Regions from separate parts of the Frigoribacterium sp. CFBP 13605 genome, predicted to be linked through region 1. Evidence: predicted binding sites of a transcription regulator. Region 1 holds the regulator's gene; each other region holds the start of a gene.
What was found. The regulator HrcA, encoded in region 1, represses chaperone genes, less so after heat shock. The targets are predictions, from matches to a motif close to TTNGCACTCGNNNNNNNCGAGTGCNAA.
Positions count from the first base shown of each region.

Region 1 (5,381 bases):
TCGCCGTTCGGGCCACCGGCCTGGCCGACCTCGCCCTGACCGGGCAGCTGGAGCCGGAGTCCGGTGTCGACGCCCGCGGGGATGTCGATGGGGATCGAACGTCGGGCCCGGACGCGCCCCTGGCCCTGGCACGTCGGGCAGGGGTTGGGGATGACGGTGCCGTAGCCACGGCAGGTCCCGCACGGGCTCGACGTCATGACGTTGCCGAGCAGCGAGCGCACGGTGCGCTGAATCTGACCGGAGCCCCCGCAGATGTCGCAGGTCTGGGGCGAGGTGCCGGGTGCGCAGCACGAGCCGCTGCACGTGTCGCAGAGGACGGCCGTGTCGACCTCGATGTCGCGCTGCGTGCCGAAGACGATGTCCTCGAGGTCGACCTCGAGGCGCAGGAGCGCGTCCTGCCCGCGTTCCCGCCGGGACCGCGGACCCTGACGCTGGCCCTGGCCACCGCCGCCGAAGAACGCGTCGAAGATGTCGCCGAAGCCGGCGGCCCCGCCTCCGCCGCCGCCACCGAAGCCGGGCTGGGGGCCGAGGTCGTAGCGTTCGCGCTGCTGCGGGTCGCTGAGCACGTCGTAGGCGTGCGTGACGTCCTTGAACCGTTCGGACGCGTCGGGGCTGGGATTGACGTCGGGGTGAAGCTCGCGGGCGAGCTTGCGGTACGCCTTCTTGATCTCTTCCGGGGTCGCCTGACGGTCGACTCCGAGGACGTCGTAATGATCTGCCACTGGTTCTCGTCTGCCTCTGGTGTGGTGTGGTGGTCTTCCCGGCGGGGCCGGGCCCGGCGGACCGGGACGGGGATGGGGGTCGTGGGACGGCCGGGGCCGTGGTGGTCGGCTACCGCTCGGTGAGCAGCGACGACAGGTACCGCGCGACGGCACGGACCGCCGCCATGTTGGTCGAGTAGTCCATGCGCATGGGCCCGAGCACGCCGAGCCTCGCGATCTCGCTGCCCTGCGTGGAGTACCCGCTGGCCAGCACGGACGCCTGGGACAACCCGAACGACGCGTTCTCGCGGCCGATGCTCGCGGCCACGTCGACGGCGTCGAGTTGCATCTCGCCGAAGAGCCGCAAGAGGGCCACCTGCTCGTCGATCGCCTCGAGCACGGGGAAGAGGTCGCCGCTGAAGTCGTCGCCCGTGCGCACCAGGTTCGCCGCACCGGCCATGACGAGGCGGTCCTGACGTCCGGCGGCGATCTGCTCGGTGAGACTCGCGACGACCACGCCGACGACCGCCGCGAGGTCGGGACGGAACCGCGCCGGCAGGTCGGTGAGGGCGGTGGAGGCCTCACCCAGGGGCCGACCGCCGACCGCGGCGTTGATGGCGGCCCGCAACTCGGACAGGAAGGACTCGTCGACGGCGGTGCGGATGTCGACGACCCGCTGCTCGACCTGGCCGCTGTCGGTGATCAGCACCGTCATGACGCGACCGTCGCCCAGGCTGACCAGCTCGACGTGACGCACGCGGGCCCGGGAGAAGGTGGGGTACTGCACCAGGGCCACCTGGTTGGTGAGTTGCGACAGGAGCCGGACCGTCCGACCGAGCACCTCGTCGAGGTCGGTGGAGTCGCCCAGGAACGTCTCGATGGCCTGCCGCTGGGCCGCGCTGAGCGGGCGCAGGTCGGCGAGCTGGTTGACGAAGAGCCGGTAGCCCTTGTCGGTCGGCACGCGTCCCGACGAGGTGTGCGGTGCCGCGATGAGCTCTTCTTCTTCGAGCAGCGCCATGTCGTTGCGGATGGTCGCCGCCGAGACGCCGAACTGGTGTCGCTCGACGATGGACTTCGACCCGACCGGCTCGCGGGACGCGACGTAGTCGTGCACGATGACGCGAAGCACTTCGAGACCGCGTTCGGAGACCATGACGCACCTCTCTTCGCTCGACGTCCCCCGGGTCGTCCGCACGCCGGGCGACCGGGCCTGGCACTCGACGTGCCGGACTGCCAATCGTACGACACCTCCGTCGCGAGGCCTACTCGGGCCGCACCCGGCTGCCCTAGGGTGGCGGGGACATCCGCAGGACACTCACGAACAGGTGCAGCCATGACCGAGAACCCTCCCGCCCAGCCGAACGGCCCGCAGAACGGCCAGCCCGGCCAGAACGGTCAGCCCGGCCAGCCGTACGGGCAGGGTCTGCCCGGCCAGGGTCAGCCCGGCCAGGGCCAGCAGTCCGGCCCCGGCTTCGGCCAGCAGCCGGGCTACCAGCCGCAGCCCGTCCAGCCGATGCGCCCCGAGGACGAGAAGCTCTGGTCGACGCTCATCCACCTCGGCGGGATCCTCTTCGCGTTCGTCCCCGCCCTCGTCGGTTACCTCGTGTTGAAGGACCGCGGCCCGTTCATCCGGGAGCACACCAGGACCGCGCTGAACTTCCAGATCACGGTGGCCATCGTCTACGTGATCTCGGCGATCCTGTCGATCATCGTCATCGGAGGGGTGCTCGCCCTCGTCGCCGGCATCCTCGTGATCATCTTCTCGATCATCGCCGCCGTCGCGGCCAACAAGGGCGAGTGGTACAAGTACCCGCTGACCATCGAGTTCGTCAAGTAGACGGTCGACCGGCCCGGACGGGCACCACGCGAGGCGCGACTCCCCCGGGAGCCGCGCCTCCTGCGTTCCGGGCCCGCGCCTCCTGATCGCCACCGCGGGGCGCCGCGGCGATCAGGACGATCGGGACGCTCAGTCGGGCAGCAGACGCCGCACGACGGCGTCGGCCATGAGCCGCCCCTCGCGCGTGAGCACGACGCGACCCTGCAGGGCCGGACGCCCCTCGACCCAGCCGTCGGCGATGAGGCCACCGACGGCCCGGCGTCCGTCGTCGTCGAGCTCGGAGGTGGGCAGCCCCTCGCGGATGCGCACCCCGAGCAGGACGCGCTCGACCCGACGGGTCTCGTCGTCGAGGGTCTCGCGCCCGGCAGCCGGCGACTCACCCGCGGCCATGCGCTGCTGATAGGCGGCGGGGTGCTTGACGTTCCACCAGCGGACGCCACCGACGTGACTGTGCGCGCCCGGGCCGACGCCCCACCAGTCGTGGCCCTGCCAGTACGCCAGGTTGTGGCGGGAACGGTGCGCGACGCCACGCGACCAGTTGCTGACCTCGTACCAGTCGTAGCCCGCGCCGGCGAGCCGGTCGTCCGCGATCTCGTACATGTCGGCCGCGGTGTCGTCGTCGGGCATCGGGACCTCGCCCCGCTTGATCTGGCGGGCGAGCTTCGTGCCGTCCTCGACGATCAGCGAGTACGCGGAGAGGTGGTCGGGCTCCTGCTCGAGGGCGACGTCCAGGGAACGCCTCCAGTCGTCGAGGGTCTCGCCGGGCGTGCCGTAGATGAGGTCGAGGCTGACGTCGAGCCCGGCGTCACGGGCCCAGCGCACCACGAGCGGGATGCGCTCGGGGTCGTGCGTGCGCTCGAGGGTGGCGAGCACGCTCGGGACGGCCGACTGCATGCCGAAGCTGACGCGCGTGAAGCCGGCGTCGGCGAGCTGCTGCAGGTACGCGGCGTCGACCGAGTCGGGGTTCGCCTCGGTCGTCACCTCGGCGCCGGGCTCGAGACCCCAGGTGTCGACCATCGCGTGGAGCATCGACGTGAGGTCGCCCGAGGGCAGCATCGTCGGGGTGCCCCCGCCGAAGAACACCGAGGAGGCGCGGCGCGGCGGGAGCCCCGCCTCGCGCAGCACCCGACCCCCGAGCTCGATCTCGGTGACGGCCTGCCCGGCGTAGTCGTCGCGACGAGCGCCTCGCAGCTCGTCGCCCGTGTAGGTGTTGAAGTCGCAGTACCCGCAGCGCACGCGGCAGAACGGGACGTGCAGGTAGACCCCGAAGTTGCGGTCGTCCGCGCCGACGGCGACGGTCTCGGGCAGGCGTCCGTCGACGGGGGCGGGATCGCCGAGGGGAAGGGCTCCGGGCACCGTCAGGCGCCGGTTCCCGCGGCGTCGCCGCGCGGGCCGGTCGGGGGGCGCTCGTCACCGCGGGGGTCGCCGACGCCGGCCTCGGTGTCCTCGACGACGACGACCTCGTCGGTCTGCTCGCCCTTCTCGTTGAGGCTCAGTGCCCGCAGGTACCGCTTCGTGTACTGCGCCTGCGTGCGTCGCAGGAACGGTGCCACGAGACGCCACTTCGCGCTCGACGGCTTCGAGAACGACCGGATGGAGAGCCAGACCGAACCGTCGTCGGTCTGGTCGACGATCCAGGACTCCTCGCCGCTCTCGGGGTGGCCGTCGAGGGTTCCGTACGCGAAACCCTTGCGCTTCGGTTCGTCGATCACGTAGACGACGCGCACCGGGGCCTCGACCGTGCGCCCGTAGGCCTCGATGCTCAGCGTGGCCGTCGTGCCCGCCGTGAGGAAGGGCGTGCCGTCGGGCGAGTAGCGCGACTCGTCACGCGCGGTCGCCCACTCGGCGGCGTCGACCGGTTGCCCGTGCTCGTCGAACTGGACGGGCGTGTACTCGCTCTCGTCGGCCGGCGGCACACTGTCGACCCGGACGCGGATGCCGCTGCGCTCCTGGATCTGCCAGGTCATGGTGGCGATCCAGGCCGCGGCGAAGCGGGCGTCGCCGTGGCCGACGCGGGCCCGGTACTCGGCCGGCTTGAACCCCTTCGGCGGGTACTGCATGAGGTCGGGGGCCTGCGTCGCCCCGACCTCGCCGTAGGTCGTGCGGGTCTCGGTGTGGGTGGCTCGACGCATGGACCCTACTTCTTGTCTTTCTTCTCGACGTCGCCGCTGAGGGCGGCGATGAAGGCCTCTTGGGGCACGTCGACCCGACCGATGGTCTTCATGCGCTTCTTGCCCTCTTTCTGCTTCTCGAGGAGTTTGCGCTTGCGCGAGATGTCGCCGCCGTAGCACTTGGCCAGGACGTCCTTGCGCATGGCCCGGATGCTCTCGCGGGCGATGATCCGGGCACCGATGGCGGCCTGGATGGGCACCTCGAACTGCTGCCTCGGGATGAGTTCGCGCAGCCGGCCCGTCATGAGCACCCCGTAGGCGTAGGCCTTGTCGCGGTGCACGATCGCGCTGAAGGCGTCGACCTGCTCACCCTGCAACAGGATGTCGACCTTGACCAGGTCGGCCTCTTGATCGCCGATGGGCTCGTAGTCGAGGCTGGCGTAGCCCGCCGTCTTCGACTTGAGGCTGTCGAAGAAGTCGAACACGATCTCGCCGAGGGGCATCGCGTAACGGATCTCGACCCGGTCCTCGCCGAGGTACTCCATGCCCAGCAGGGTGCCGCGGCGCTGCTGGCAGAGCTCCATGATCACGCCGACGTAGTCCTTGGGCGCGAGGATGCCCGCCTTGACCATGGGCTCGCTGACGCTCGCGATCTTGCCGCCCGGGAACTCGCTCGGGTTGGTGACCGTGACGGTCTTCTTGTCTTCGGTGGTGACCTCGTAGATGACGCTC
Region 1 is NZ_JACYNS010000029.1:20,957-26,337, forward strand. It holds gene dnaJ (molecular chaperone DnaJ) at 1-722, opposite strand, end outside; gene hrcA (heat-inducible transcriptional repressor HrcA) at 832-1,854, opposite strand; gene IFT36_RS16425 (DUF4870 domain-containing protein) at 2,035-2,538, shown strand; gene hemW (radical SAM family heme chaperone HemW) at 2,668-3,894, opposite strand; gene IFT36_RS08270 (DUF1990 family protein) at 3,897-4,670, opposite strand; gene lepA (translation elongation factor 4) at 4,676-5,381, opposite strand, start outside.

Region 2 (5,381 bases), on a different contig from region 1:
CGACGCCGAAGGGCGGCTCCCCCGGAGGGGAACCGCCCTTGAGCGTGTGCGCGGCGTGAGCCGCGCGGCTGCGGACTAGAAGTCCATGCCACCCGAGGGGTCGCCGGCCGGGGCCGGGTTCTTCTCGGGCTTGTCGGCGACGACGGCCTCGGTCGTGAGGAACAGACCGGCGATCGACGCAGCGTTCTGCAGAGCCGAGCGCGTGACCTTGGCGGGGTCGATGATGCCGGCGGCCAGCATGTCGACGTACTCGCCGGTCGCGGCGTTGAGGCCCCAACCGATGTCGAGCCCGCGGACCTTATCGGCCACGACGCCGGGCTCCATGCCGGCGTTGAAGGCGATCTGCTTCAGAGGAGCGTCGATCGCGACGCGGACGATGTTCGCACCCGTCGCCTCGTCGCCCTCGAGCTGCAGGTTGGCCAGAGCGGTCTTGCCGGCCTGGATGAGAGCGACGCCACCACCGGCGACGATGCCCTCTTCGACGGCGGCCTTCGCGTTGCGCACGGCGTCCTCGATGCGGTGCTTGCGCTCTTTCAGCTCGACCTCGGTCGCGGCACCCGCCTTGATGACGGCGACGCCACCGGCGAGCTTCGCGAGGCGCTCCTGGAGCTTCTCGCGGTCGTAGTCGCTGTCGGTCGCCTCGATCTCGCTGCGGATCTGACGGACGCGGCCGGCGATCTGCTCGTCGTCGCCGGCACCTTCGACGATGGTCGTCTCGTCCTTGGTGATGATGACCTTGCGGGCACGGCCGAGCAGGTCGAGCGTCGCGTTCTCGAGCTTGAGACCGACCTCTTCGGCGATGACCTGACCACCGGTGAGGATGGCGATGTCCTGGAGCTGGGCCTTGCGACGGTCACCGAAGCCGGGGGCCTTGACGGCGACCGACTTGAAGATGCCGCGGATCTTGTTCACGACGAGCGTGGCCAGGGCCTCACCGTCGACGTCCTCGGCGATGATCAGCAGCTGCTTGCCCGACTGGATCACCTTGTCGACGATCGGCAGCAGGTCCTTGATGTTCGAGATCTTCGAGTTGACGATGAGCACGTAGGCGTCCTCGAAGACGGCCTCCTGACGCTCGGGGTCGGTGACGAAGTACTGCGACAGGTAGCCCTTGTCGAAGCGCATGCCCTCGGTGAGCTCGAGCTCGGTGCCGAAGGTGTTGCTCTCCTCGACGGTGACGACGCCCTCTTTGCCGACCTTGTCGATCGCCTCGGCGATGAGCGCACCGATGGTGGGGTCGGCGGCTGAGATCGAGGCCGTGGCAGCGATCTGCTCTTTGGTCTCGATGTCCTTCGCGTCGGCGAGCAGCTGGTCGGAGACGGCCTGGGCGGCCTTCTCGATGCCGCGCTTCAGCGAGATGGGGTCGGCACCGGCCGCGACGTTGCGCAGACCTTCGCGGACGAGGGCCTGGGCCAGCACCGTCGCGGTGGTCGTGCCGTCACCGGCGACGTCGTCGGTCTTCTTCGCGACCTCTTTGACGAGCTCGGCACCGATCTTCTCGAAGGGGTCGTCGAGCTCGATCTCCTTGGCGATGGAGACGCCGTCGTTCGTGATGGTGGGGGCGCCCCACTTCTTCTCGAGCACGACGTTGCGACCACGCGGGCCGAGCGTGACCTTCACCGCGTCGGCCAGGATGTTCAGGCCACGCTCGAGGCCACGACGGGCCTCTTCGTCAAAAGCAATGATCTTAGCCATGTGTGTTTTTCGTCCCTCCCGGACGTCATGAAGCAGAAGCATTGGCACTCACGTGTCGCGAGTGCCAGCAACGATTCTGGCACTCGCCCGATGAGAGTGCAAGTGACGTGACGGGGCCCGGACGCACGAGCACGCCGTCACGGTGGACCGTGACGGCGTGCGGCATGGGAGTCGGCGCGGCGCGGCGCTCCGGCGGGCTTCAGGCGAGCCGGACGGACTCCGCCTGCGGCCCCTTGTCGCCCGTGCCGACCTCGAACACGACGGCCTGGCCCTCTTCGAGCACCTTGTAGCCGCTCATGTCGATGGCCGAGTAGTGCACGAAGACGTCCTGGCCGTCACCCTCGACGGTGATGAAGCCGTAGCCCTTCTCCGCGTTGAACCATTTCACGGTCCCGTTTGCCATGGTGTCGCTCCCCTTTTGCTGTGGTGGTACGGCGCGTGCGGTGCTGCAGGGCCGGGTCGTCGACGCAGCGACCTGCGAACCCGGACGGGACAGCGTCACTCGTGCAGAACACCAGGTCGGCGAGCCGTGAGGGGCGACCAATTCCAGATGGTAACCACGGGAAAAACGGAAAAGCGCGCCCCGACCGAGAAACACCCGCAGAAAACGAGGATTTCACCGGTTATTAAACATGGGCGTAACACGGGAGGTGCGGTGAGGGCCTGACGGGACCCGCGCCTCCTCGGATCGACGCCGCGGGAGCGGCGCCTTCAGGAGCTGTAGTCGGCCCCGAGGACGATGGTGACGGCGGCACCCGGGAAGGCGTCGCTCACCTCGACGTCGGTGATGCCGAGCTGCTGGGCGAGCCCGAGCGCCGCGGCCTCGTCGTCGGCCGCCGAGTAGTAGACGGTCGACGTCGCGACGCGCTCGCTGGCGTTGCCCTGGGTGCCGACGACCCACCCGGCGGTCTCGAGCCGCTCGGAGGCCGAACCGGCGAGCCCGGCGGTGGCCGTGCCGTTCAGGACGGTGATGGTGGTGACCAAAGGGTCGACCTGCGAGGGGTCCGTCAGCGGGGCCACCGTCGGCGAGGCCGTCGGGGTCACCGTCTCCGTCTCGGGCGCCTGGGCCTCGGCGGTGCTCAACGACGAGGGGTTCACGAACTGGAAGCTGTTGTTCGCGACCCCGAGGTAGACCACGCCGGCACCGACCAGCACGCCGACGGCCAACGCGGCCCAGGCGAAGGCGATCCAGCCGCTGCCGGGGCGCTTCTCGGCCCGGTGGGCTCCGACGCGGTCGAGGTCGGCGGGGACGTCGTCGAACCGGTCTCGGTCGAATTTCGGCATGCGTGGTCTCTCGTGGGTCAGCGGGTCGGACCGAACGAACGGGTCGATCGGGCGTCGCGGCGGGCGACTCGCAGGCGCTGCAGGCGGCCGACGAGCATGGGTGCGTAGGCCAGTGCAGCGGGTCGGTCTATGAGCGAGTTGAGCAGTTGCTGGTAGCGGACGATCCCGAGGCCGAACTCGCGACGGACGGCGGCCTCCCGGGCACCGGCGGCGGCGGGGGCGTGCTGCTCGAAGTCCAGGACGGCACGGTCGAGCTCGGACAACGCGCTCGAGCGCACGTCGTCACCTGTCGCCTTCTCGTCCATCGTCGATGCCCTCCCCTGGGTTCCGGGTCATCCTATGGGCGGCGCCCCGACCGATCGCGGAGGCCGGGGGCGTGGTCCGACAACCCGTCCACGCGCTCGGGGAGCCGCCCGGCGCCGCGAGCTGCCGACCCGCGGTCAGGCAGTGAGGTGCAGCCGCGTGCCGTGGGCGTCCCCCACGCCCAGCACCCGGCCGTCGAGGGCGAGGGCCGCGAACGCGTCGTCGGGAGACACTCCCGGGGGCACCTCGGCGACGACGTCGGTCAGCAGGTCTCGTCGTTCGTACGAGATCCACCGCGCGCCCAGCCGGCCGACCTCGTCGACGAAGGCCTGACGCCGGCGACCCGGCAGGTAGACGAGCGTGCCCGTCGAGACGACGACGAGCGTGACGCCCGTCGGGGCCTCGGCCGCGAGCGGGGCGAGACCGTCCACGGCGTCCGCCGCCACGAGACGAGGAGGCGCGGTGCGGGCGAGCGCGACGGCCCGCCCCAGCAGGTCCCGCCGATCGGCGCGCTCGGGGGGCAGCAGCGTCGCGAGCCAGGCGACCTGGTCGGGGTCGCGGACGTCGACCGGGTCGAGGTCGATCCCCGCCCGCCAGACGATCTCGGGAAGCGGGGCCGTCGGCAGCTCCGCCTCGGACCGGGCCGCGCCCTCGACGACGACGTCGATCCCGAGCTGCACCGTGCTCGACGGATCGCCCCAGCTCCGGTCGCCCGAGCGGTAGCCGTAGCGGTCGACACCGAGGCAGAGCCCGGCCGAGGCGCCGACCTCGATCAGGGCGATCGGGCCCGGCACGCGAGCCAGCGCGATCGACAGCGGCGCGCAGCGGCGCACGTCGTTGGTCTGGGTGAGCCGTCGGCCGAGTTCGGCCACGACGTCGTCGGAGCGGGCGAGCAGCCAGGGCCGCAGCACCGACCAGGCGCCGTGCGGCGCACCCAGCCACCGGCAGACCGCGAGGACGAGGACGGGCTGGCGCCGCGCCTCCTCGGCTCGATCGACGACGGCGAGCGCCGCCGGATCACCCGCGACGCCCCGCGCGAGTTCTGCCTGCGACGGCGACCCCTCGCGGTCGAAGGCGAGGGCCGCGGCCAGGAAGCGGTCGGAGGTGCTCACGAGCAGGAGTCTGACAGCCCGGTGGGGGCCCGGGAATCGTGCACCGGCCGACCGTGTTGAATGAGGAGTCCCGACAAGCAAGGAGATCATCGTGGCGTACAAGATCGAGAAGACCGACGAGCAGTGGCGCGAAGAGCTCGACGCCGAGCAGTACTCCGTCCTGCGGGAGGCCGCCACCGAGCGCCCGTGGACGGGTGAGCTGCTCGACGAGAGCCGTGCCGGCGTCTACGCCTGTGCGGCGTGCAGCGCCGAACTGTTCAAGAGCGGCACCAAGTTCGACAGCGGCTGCGGCTGGCCCAGCTTCTACGAGTCGGTGAACCCGGACGCGGTCCAGCTGATCGAGGACAACTCGCTCGGCATGACCCGCACCGAGGTCCGGTGCGCGAACTGCGGTTCGCACCTCGGCCACGTGTTCCCCGACGGTTTCGGCACGCCGACCGGCGACCGTTACTGCATGAACAGCATCTCGCTCGACTTCAAGGCCGCCGAGTAGTGAGCGCCGTCGCCGACGCCGCCCGACGTCGTCGGTCGCGGTCGAAGGTCACCGACGTCGCGCCGACGCACGAGCAGTTGCTCGACGCGGTGCGGTCGGCGGCGACGGTGGCGGACCACTCCGAGCTGAGGCCCTGGCGCCTGATCGAGTTCCGCGGAGACGACCGGCTCGTCGTGGGCCGGTCGCTGGCCGACGCGGGTGGGGCCGAGGGCCACGCCCGCGACAAGCTCACGCAGAAGGCGCTGCGGGCGCCGCTGATCGTCGCCGTGGTCGTCTCGCCCCGCGACAGCCGCAAGGTGCCCTACTGGGAACAGGAGTCCGTCGCCTCGGGCGTCGCGCACCTGCTGTCGCTCGTTCTCGACGACGAGGGCTGGGGCGTGTTCTGGCGTACGGGCGTCCTGACCCGCGCTCCCCAGGTGGCGGCCGCGCACGGCCTGCGCGAGGGCGAGCAGTTGCTGGGCTGGCTCTACGTGGGCGGATGCGACGGTGACGAC
Region 2 is NZ_JACYNS010000019.1:30,898-36,278, forward strand. It holds gene groL (chaperonin GroEL) at 76-1,695, opposite strand; gene IFT36_RS06600 (cold-shock protein) at 1,895-2,098, opposite strand; gene IFT36_RS06605 (LytR C-terminal domain-containing protein) at 2,407-2,979, opposite strand; gene IFT36_RS06610 (DUF3263 domain-containing protein) at 2,997-3,284, opposite strand; gene IFT36_RS06615 (DUF2332 domain-containing protein) at 3,420-4,394, opposite strand; gene msrB (peptide-methionine (R)-S-oxide reductase MsrB) at 4,486-4,887, shown strand; gene IFT36_RS06625 (nitroreductase family protein) at 4,887-5,381, shown strand, end outside.
Region 2: the regulator HrcA is predicted to act here: its motif matches at 1,737-1,763, upstream of groL (chaperonin GroEL).

Region 3 (5,381 bases), on a different contig from region 1:
GGCTACGTCCTCGACCAGGGCCGCAACGCCTACTCGGGCACCGGCCGCGAGCTGGCCGACGACCCCAAGGTCATCGAGCTCTACCTCGGCACCCTGGCGAAGGACGTCGACGCGTCCTGACGCCCCCGGTGGTGCCCTGAGGCCCCGATCACGCCCCGGCGTGGTCGGGGCCTCGTGCGTGCGTCCGGCGCCGGGGGCCGGCGTCGGGCGCCGGCGTCGGGACGCGGGTGCTGCGCGCCGCCTTTCGTGCAGCGCACCCGGTCTCGACGCGGTGCGGTGCACGAAACGCGGTGCGGAGGGAGTGCGACGCACGCCCGGTGGGGCCAGGGGACGAGGAGGCGCGGTGCCGGAGGACGCGGACGTCGCGACCGTCCTGCGGCCCGCCTCCGCGCCTCCCCGGCACGCAGAAGGGCCTTGGCGCCGGGACGTGCCGTCGTGCACACCGCGTTTCGTGCAGCGCACCCCGTCTCGACGCGGTGCGGTGCACGAAACGCGGTGTGACGAGGTGTGGGGCGGAGCGGACAGATGCTGGGCCGGGGCCGGGGCCGAGACCCGACACGTCACCTCCTCGGCACGCCGAAGGGCCCGGCACGATGACTCGTGCCGGGCCCCGGGTGGTGCGAGGTGCCGTTATTCGACCTTGCCCTCGATGCCGGTCTGGTAGACGGGCTTGTTGTCGTCGTCGAACGTGTAGACGCCGATCGAGGCGGACGACGGGTCGTTGTTGTCGTTGAACGCTCCGATGCCCGAGGGGCCGGTGTAGTGGATGTCGTCACCGGCGTCGAGCGCGGTCTTGCAGTCCGCGTACGTCGTGCACTCGGTGCCGCCGTCCGCTCCGGAGACCGCGGCCATGTTGGCCTGGATCGTCCCGGCGTCGGTGCCGCCACCGGCCTGTGCCGCGAGAGCGGTCAGGATGACGGCGTCGTACGACTCGGCCGCGTACGAGAAGTCGGCCAGGTCGCCGCCCTCGCTCGCCTTGTAGCCGGCCACGAGCTTCGACTTGAAGTCGGCGCTCGCGTCGGCACCGGGGATCGTGCCCTTGGCGCCCGCGAGGGTGCCGGGCTCGAAGTCGGCGCTGTAGTCGGCCGTGTTGCCGTCGGACATGTAGACCTTGCTCATGTCCCAGCCCTGGCTCTTCAGCTCGGGCACGATCGACTTGGTCTCGTCGAAGGCCAGGATGACGATCGCGTCGGGCTCGGCGGCGATGGCCGCCGACACCTCGGACGAGAAGGTGGTCTGACCGGGAGGGAACTCTTCGCCCTTGCCGGTGCCGCCGTACACGACGGTGCCGCCCGAGCTCTCGATCGACTTCTGCGTCGAGTCGCGCAGACCCGTGCCGTAGGTGTCGTTGAAGACGAGGAACGCGACGTTGGCGTTGCCGTCGGCCGTGATCTGCTGGCCGAGCGCCGAGCCCTGCACCGAGTCCGGCGGAGCGGTGCGGTAGTAGTAGGACGAGTAGCCGCTGAGCGAGCTCGCCGTGTTGGCGGGCGAGATCTCGATGATGCAGTTGCTGGTGAGCTGGTCGACCACGTTGAGCGTGACGCTCGACGACTCGGCACCGAGCACGACGGGCACCTTGGCGTCGATCAGCTGCGTCGCGGCGTTGCTCGACACGGTCATGTCGTTGCTGTCGCCCGAGTCGGTGCTGGTCGAGATCTCGGCCGGCTGGTCGAGCACGCCGCCGGCGGCGTTGATGTCGCTGATGGCCAGGTTGGCGCCCGCGATGGCGGGCGGGCCGAGGTAGGCCAGGGTTCCGGTCAGCGGCAGCATGGTGCCGATCGCGAAGGGATCGGTGCTGGGCGTCCCGACCTCGCACTTGGCGGCGGGATCGGCCTTGGCCGACGACGACGACGAGGCGTCGTCAGAGGGAGATGCCGTCGAACAGGCAGCGAGCAGCACGGAGGCTGCGCCGGCGAGAGCCAGTGCTCGGAGGGCGGTGCTGGATCGGATCATCCGTGGAACCCTTTCGTGGACAGCGGCAGTGCAGCCCGACCGGTGGCGGTCGAACCTGCCGCGATTGGTCCGAAACTAGGGGTCGAATGTTTCTGGCGTGTGTTCTCGACGTCAAAGTGACGTTTCGTTAGCCATTCGTGACTTTGCGAGGGATGGTCGCTTCTAGGCGGTCGGGGCCACGGCGAGGGGCCGGCGTGATCGTCGCCCCGCACGGACCATGTCGACGGTCAGCACGATCGACGCGACCCAGACGATGGCGAAGCCGACCCACCGCGCGGTCGACATGTGCTCGCCGAGCACGACGACCCCCACGACGAACTGCAGCACAGGAGCGACGTACTGGGTCAACCCCACGGTCGTCAGGGGCAACCGACGCGTCGCCGAGGCGAAGAGCAACAGGGGCACGGCCGTGATCACGCCCGTGCCGATCGTGGCGAGGGTGTGCCCGACGCTCACGGTGCCGAGCACGACGCCGCCGCCGAGGCCCGTCACGTGCAGCACGATCAGGGTGACGGCCGCGAAGGGGGCGATCCAGAGCGTCTCGAGCGTGAGCCCGCCGACCGCGTCGACCCGACCGCCGACCTGCTTCTTGACCAGGCCGTAGAGCCCGAACGAGAACGCGAGGACGAGCGAGATGAACGGCGGCCGGCCAGCCCCGACGGCGATCACGAGGACGGCGACGGCGCTCAGCCCGACGGCCACCCACTGGGTCGTGCGGAGACGCTCGCGCAGCACGACCACGCCGAGCAGGACGGTGACGATCGGGTTGATGAAGTACCCGAGCGCCGCCTCGACCACGTGCCCGCTGAGCGTCGCCGAGATGAAGACCGTCCAGTTGACGACGATGAACGCGCCGGCCACCCCCATGGTGGCCACCAGGCGCGGCTGTCGCAGCAGGGCCAGGAACGAGCGCAGCGCCCCCGTCACGACGAGCAGCACCGCGCAGAAGACGAGCGAGAAGAGCACCCGCCAGGCGACGATCTCGAACGGGCCGGCCGGGGCCAGCAGCAGGAAGTACACCGGCAGGACGCCCCAGAGCCCGTAGGCCCCCAGGGCGTAGGCGAGGCCCGCCCCGCCGGCCCCGTCGACGCCGAGCCCCGAGGTCGGGGCGGAGGGGGACGAGGAGGCGCGGGTCGAGGTCACCAGGCGACTCTAGGTGGCTGCGCCCGCCGCCGGAACGGCCACTCCTGCCACCGTGGATCGATCGACGGACGACGACGCCTGGGGACGGGCCCTCGTCGGCCGGCACGGTGCCGACACGGCGAAGGCCCCTGCCGGAGCAGGGGCCTTCGGGACGGCGACCGGGGTCGCGGAGCACGGCCGGAACCGTGCCGGGGTGCTAGCGGACGATGACCGCCAGGACGTCGCGAGCCGAGAGCACGAGGAGGTCTTCTCCGCCGTACTTCACCTCGGTTCCGCCGTACTTGCTGTAGATGACCTTGTCGCCGGTGGCGACGTCGAGCGGCACGCGGTTGCCGTTGTCGTCGATGCGGCCCGGGCCGACCGCCACCACTTCACCCTCTTGGGGCTTCTCCTTGGCGGTGTCGGGGATCACGAGACCCGAAGCAGTGGTCTGCTCGGCTTCGACCTGACGAATGACGATGCGATCTTCGAGCGGCTTGATGCTGACCGACACGGGTGACCTCTTCTTTCTCGGTGCTACGAAAACATGGGGGCTGGCACTTGCCGGGGGCGAGTGCCAGAACAACTGTAGGACGAGACTGGCACTCGGTCAATCCGAGTGCCAACGCGTCTGCCCGCGTGCGTCACACTGGACGACATGGATTCCTCCGAGCTGCTCGAAGTCCTCTCGCCCGAGGGGCTGCGGCTGCTCGACTCGCTGCCGGCGGGCGGCGCCTCCGGTGACGACGTCGTCGGCACGGTGGCCGCGTTGCGCAAGCAGGGCCATTCCCCCGCCCTCGTGTCGGCGGTGCTCACACAGGCCCGGCTCCGCGGCCGGGCCGTGGCCAAGTTCGGCGAGTTCGCGAGCCGCATGCTGTTCACCGACGCGGGCCTCGAACAGGCCACGCGCCTCCCGGTCGCCGCCCGCCACGCCGGACGCTACGCCGCGGCGGGGATCGGCAGCGTCGCCGACCTGGGCTGCGGCATCGGGGGCGACGCCCTGGCCTTCGCCGCACTCGACCTCGACGTGCTCGCCGTCGACCGCGACGAGGTGACCGCGGCCGTCGCTTCGTACAACCTCGCGCCGTGGCCGTCGTCACGGGTCGAGCAGGGGGACGCCGCCACGACCGACCTCGCAGGCGTCGAGGGGGTCTTCCTCGACCCGGCGCGACGGACGTCCGGCCACACCGCCACCAAGCGCCTCGCCGATCCGGCCGACTGGTCCCCCGGCCTCGACGTCGCCTTCGGCTTCGCCGACCGCCTGCCCACCGGGGTCAAGCTCGGTCCGGGCGTCGACCGCGAGCTGCTGCCGACGGACGCCGAGTGCCAGTGGATCTCGGTGGACCGCGACGTGGTCGAGGTGGGCGTGTGGTTCGGGCCGCTCGCGCGGCCGGGAGTGGGCCGGTCCGCCCTGGTGATCGGCACCTCCGGGGCGTCGGAGTTGACGGCCGCCGCCGACTCGGACGACGTCGACCCGGGCGACCTCGGCGAGTACCTCTACGAACCCGACGGCGCCGTGATCCGGGCACGCCTCATCGGCGACCTGGCCCGCTCGATCGACGCCCGGATGATCAGTCGCGACATCGCCTGGTTGACGACGGAGGCGCGGGTCGAGACCCCCTTCGCACAGGGATTCCGCGTGCTCGAGACGTTCCCGCTCGACGAGCGGACGCTGAAGCGCGAGCTGCGGGCCCGGGGCATCGGGCGACTCGAGATCAAGAAGCGCGGAGTCGACGTCGACCCCGCGACGTTCCGCAAGCGACTCTCGTTGCAGGGGACCGGGTCGGCGACCCTCGTCCTCACCCGGGTCGCGGGGCGGCACACCGCCCTGCTCTGCGAGCGCCTGGTCTGACGCCGGGCGGGACGCGAGAGCGGCGGGTCTCGCTGCTGCCCGACCCCCGCCGTCGCGCCTTCGTGGTGACGCACGAGTGGGCAGAAGACGCTTCTCGCCCCTGCGGCGACGCCTCCTGCCCACTCGTGCCCCACCGAGGTGGGGCCGGGCTCAGTACCCGCCGTAGTAGTCGGAACCCGACGAGAAGCCGGCGATGAAGAGGCCGAAGGCGATCCAGCCGATCACGATGAGCACGACGCCGGCGTAGCCGACGATGAGCCCGGTGAGCCAGAACCCCCTCGCGTGACGCTCACGCGACATGCCCAGGTGCCCGAGCACGATGCCCGCGATGGACGCCACGATCGAGAGCCCGAAGGTGAAGGGCGCGAGCACGAGACCGGCGATGGAGCCGATCATCGCCAGGAGGCTGAGGAGGCGCGGGGGCTGTGCGGCGCCGGCCGAGGCGTACGGCGGG
Region 3 is NZ_JACYNS010000007.1:60,602-65,982, forward strand. It holds gene IFT36_RS03775 (ABC transporter ATP-binding protein) at 1-120, shown strand, start outside; gene IFT36_RS03780 (ABC transporter substrate-binding protein) at 631-1,953, opposite strand; gene rarD (EamA family transporter RarD) at 2,116-3,096, opposite strand; gene groES (co-chaperone GroES) at 3,293-3,589, opposite strand; gene IFT36_RS03795 (class I SAM-dependent methyltransferase) at 3,734-4,927, shown strand; partial or broken gene IFT36_RS03800 (DUF4190 domain-containing protein) at 5,078-5,381, opposite strand, start outside.
Region 3: the regulator HrcA is predicted to act here: its motif matches at 3,675-3,701, upstream of groES (co-chaperone GroES).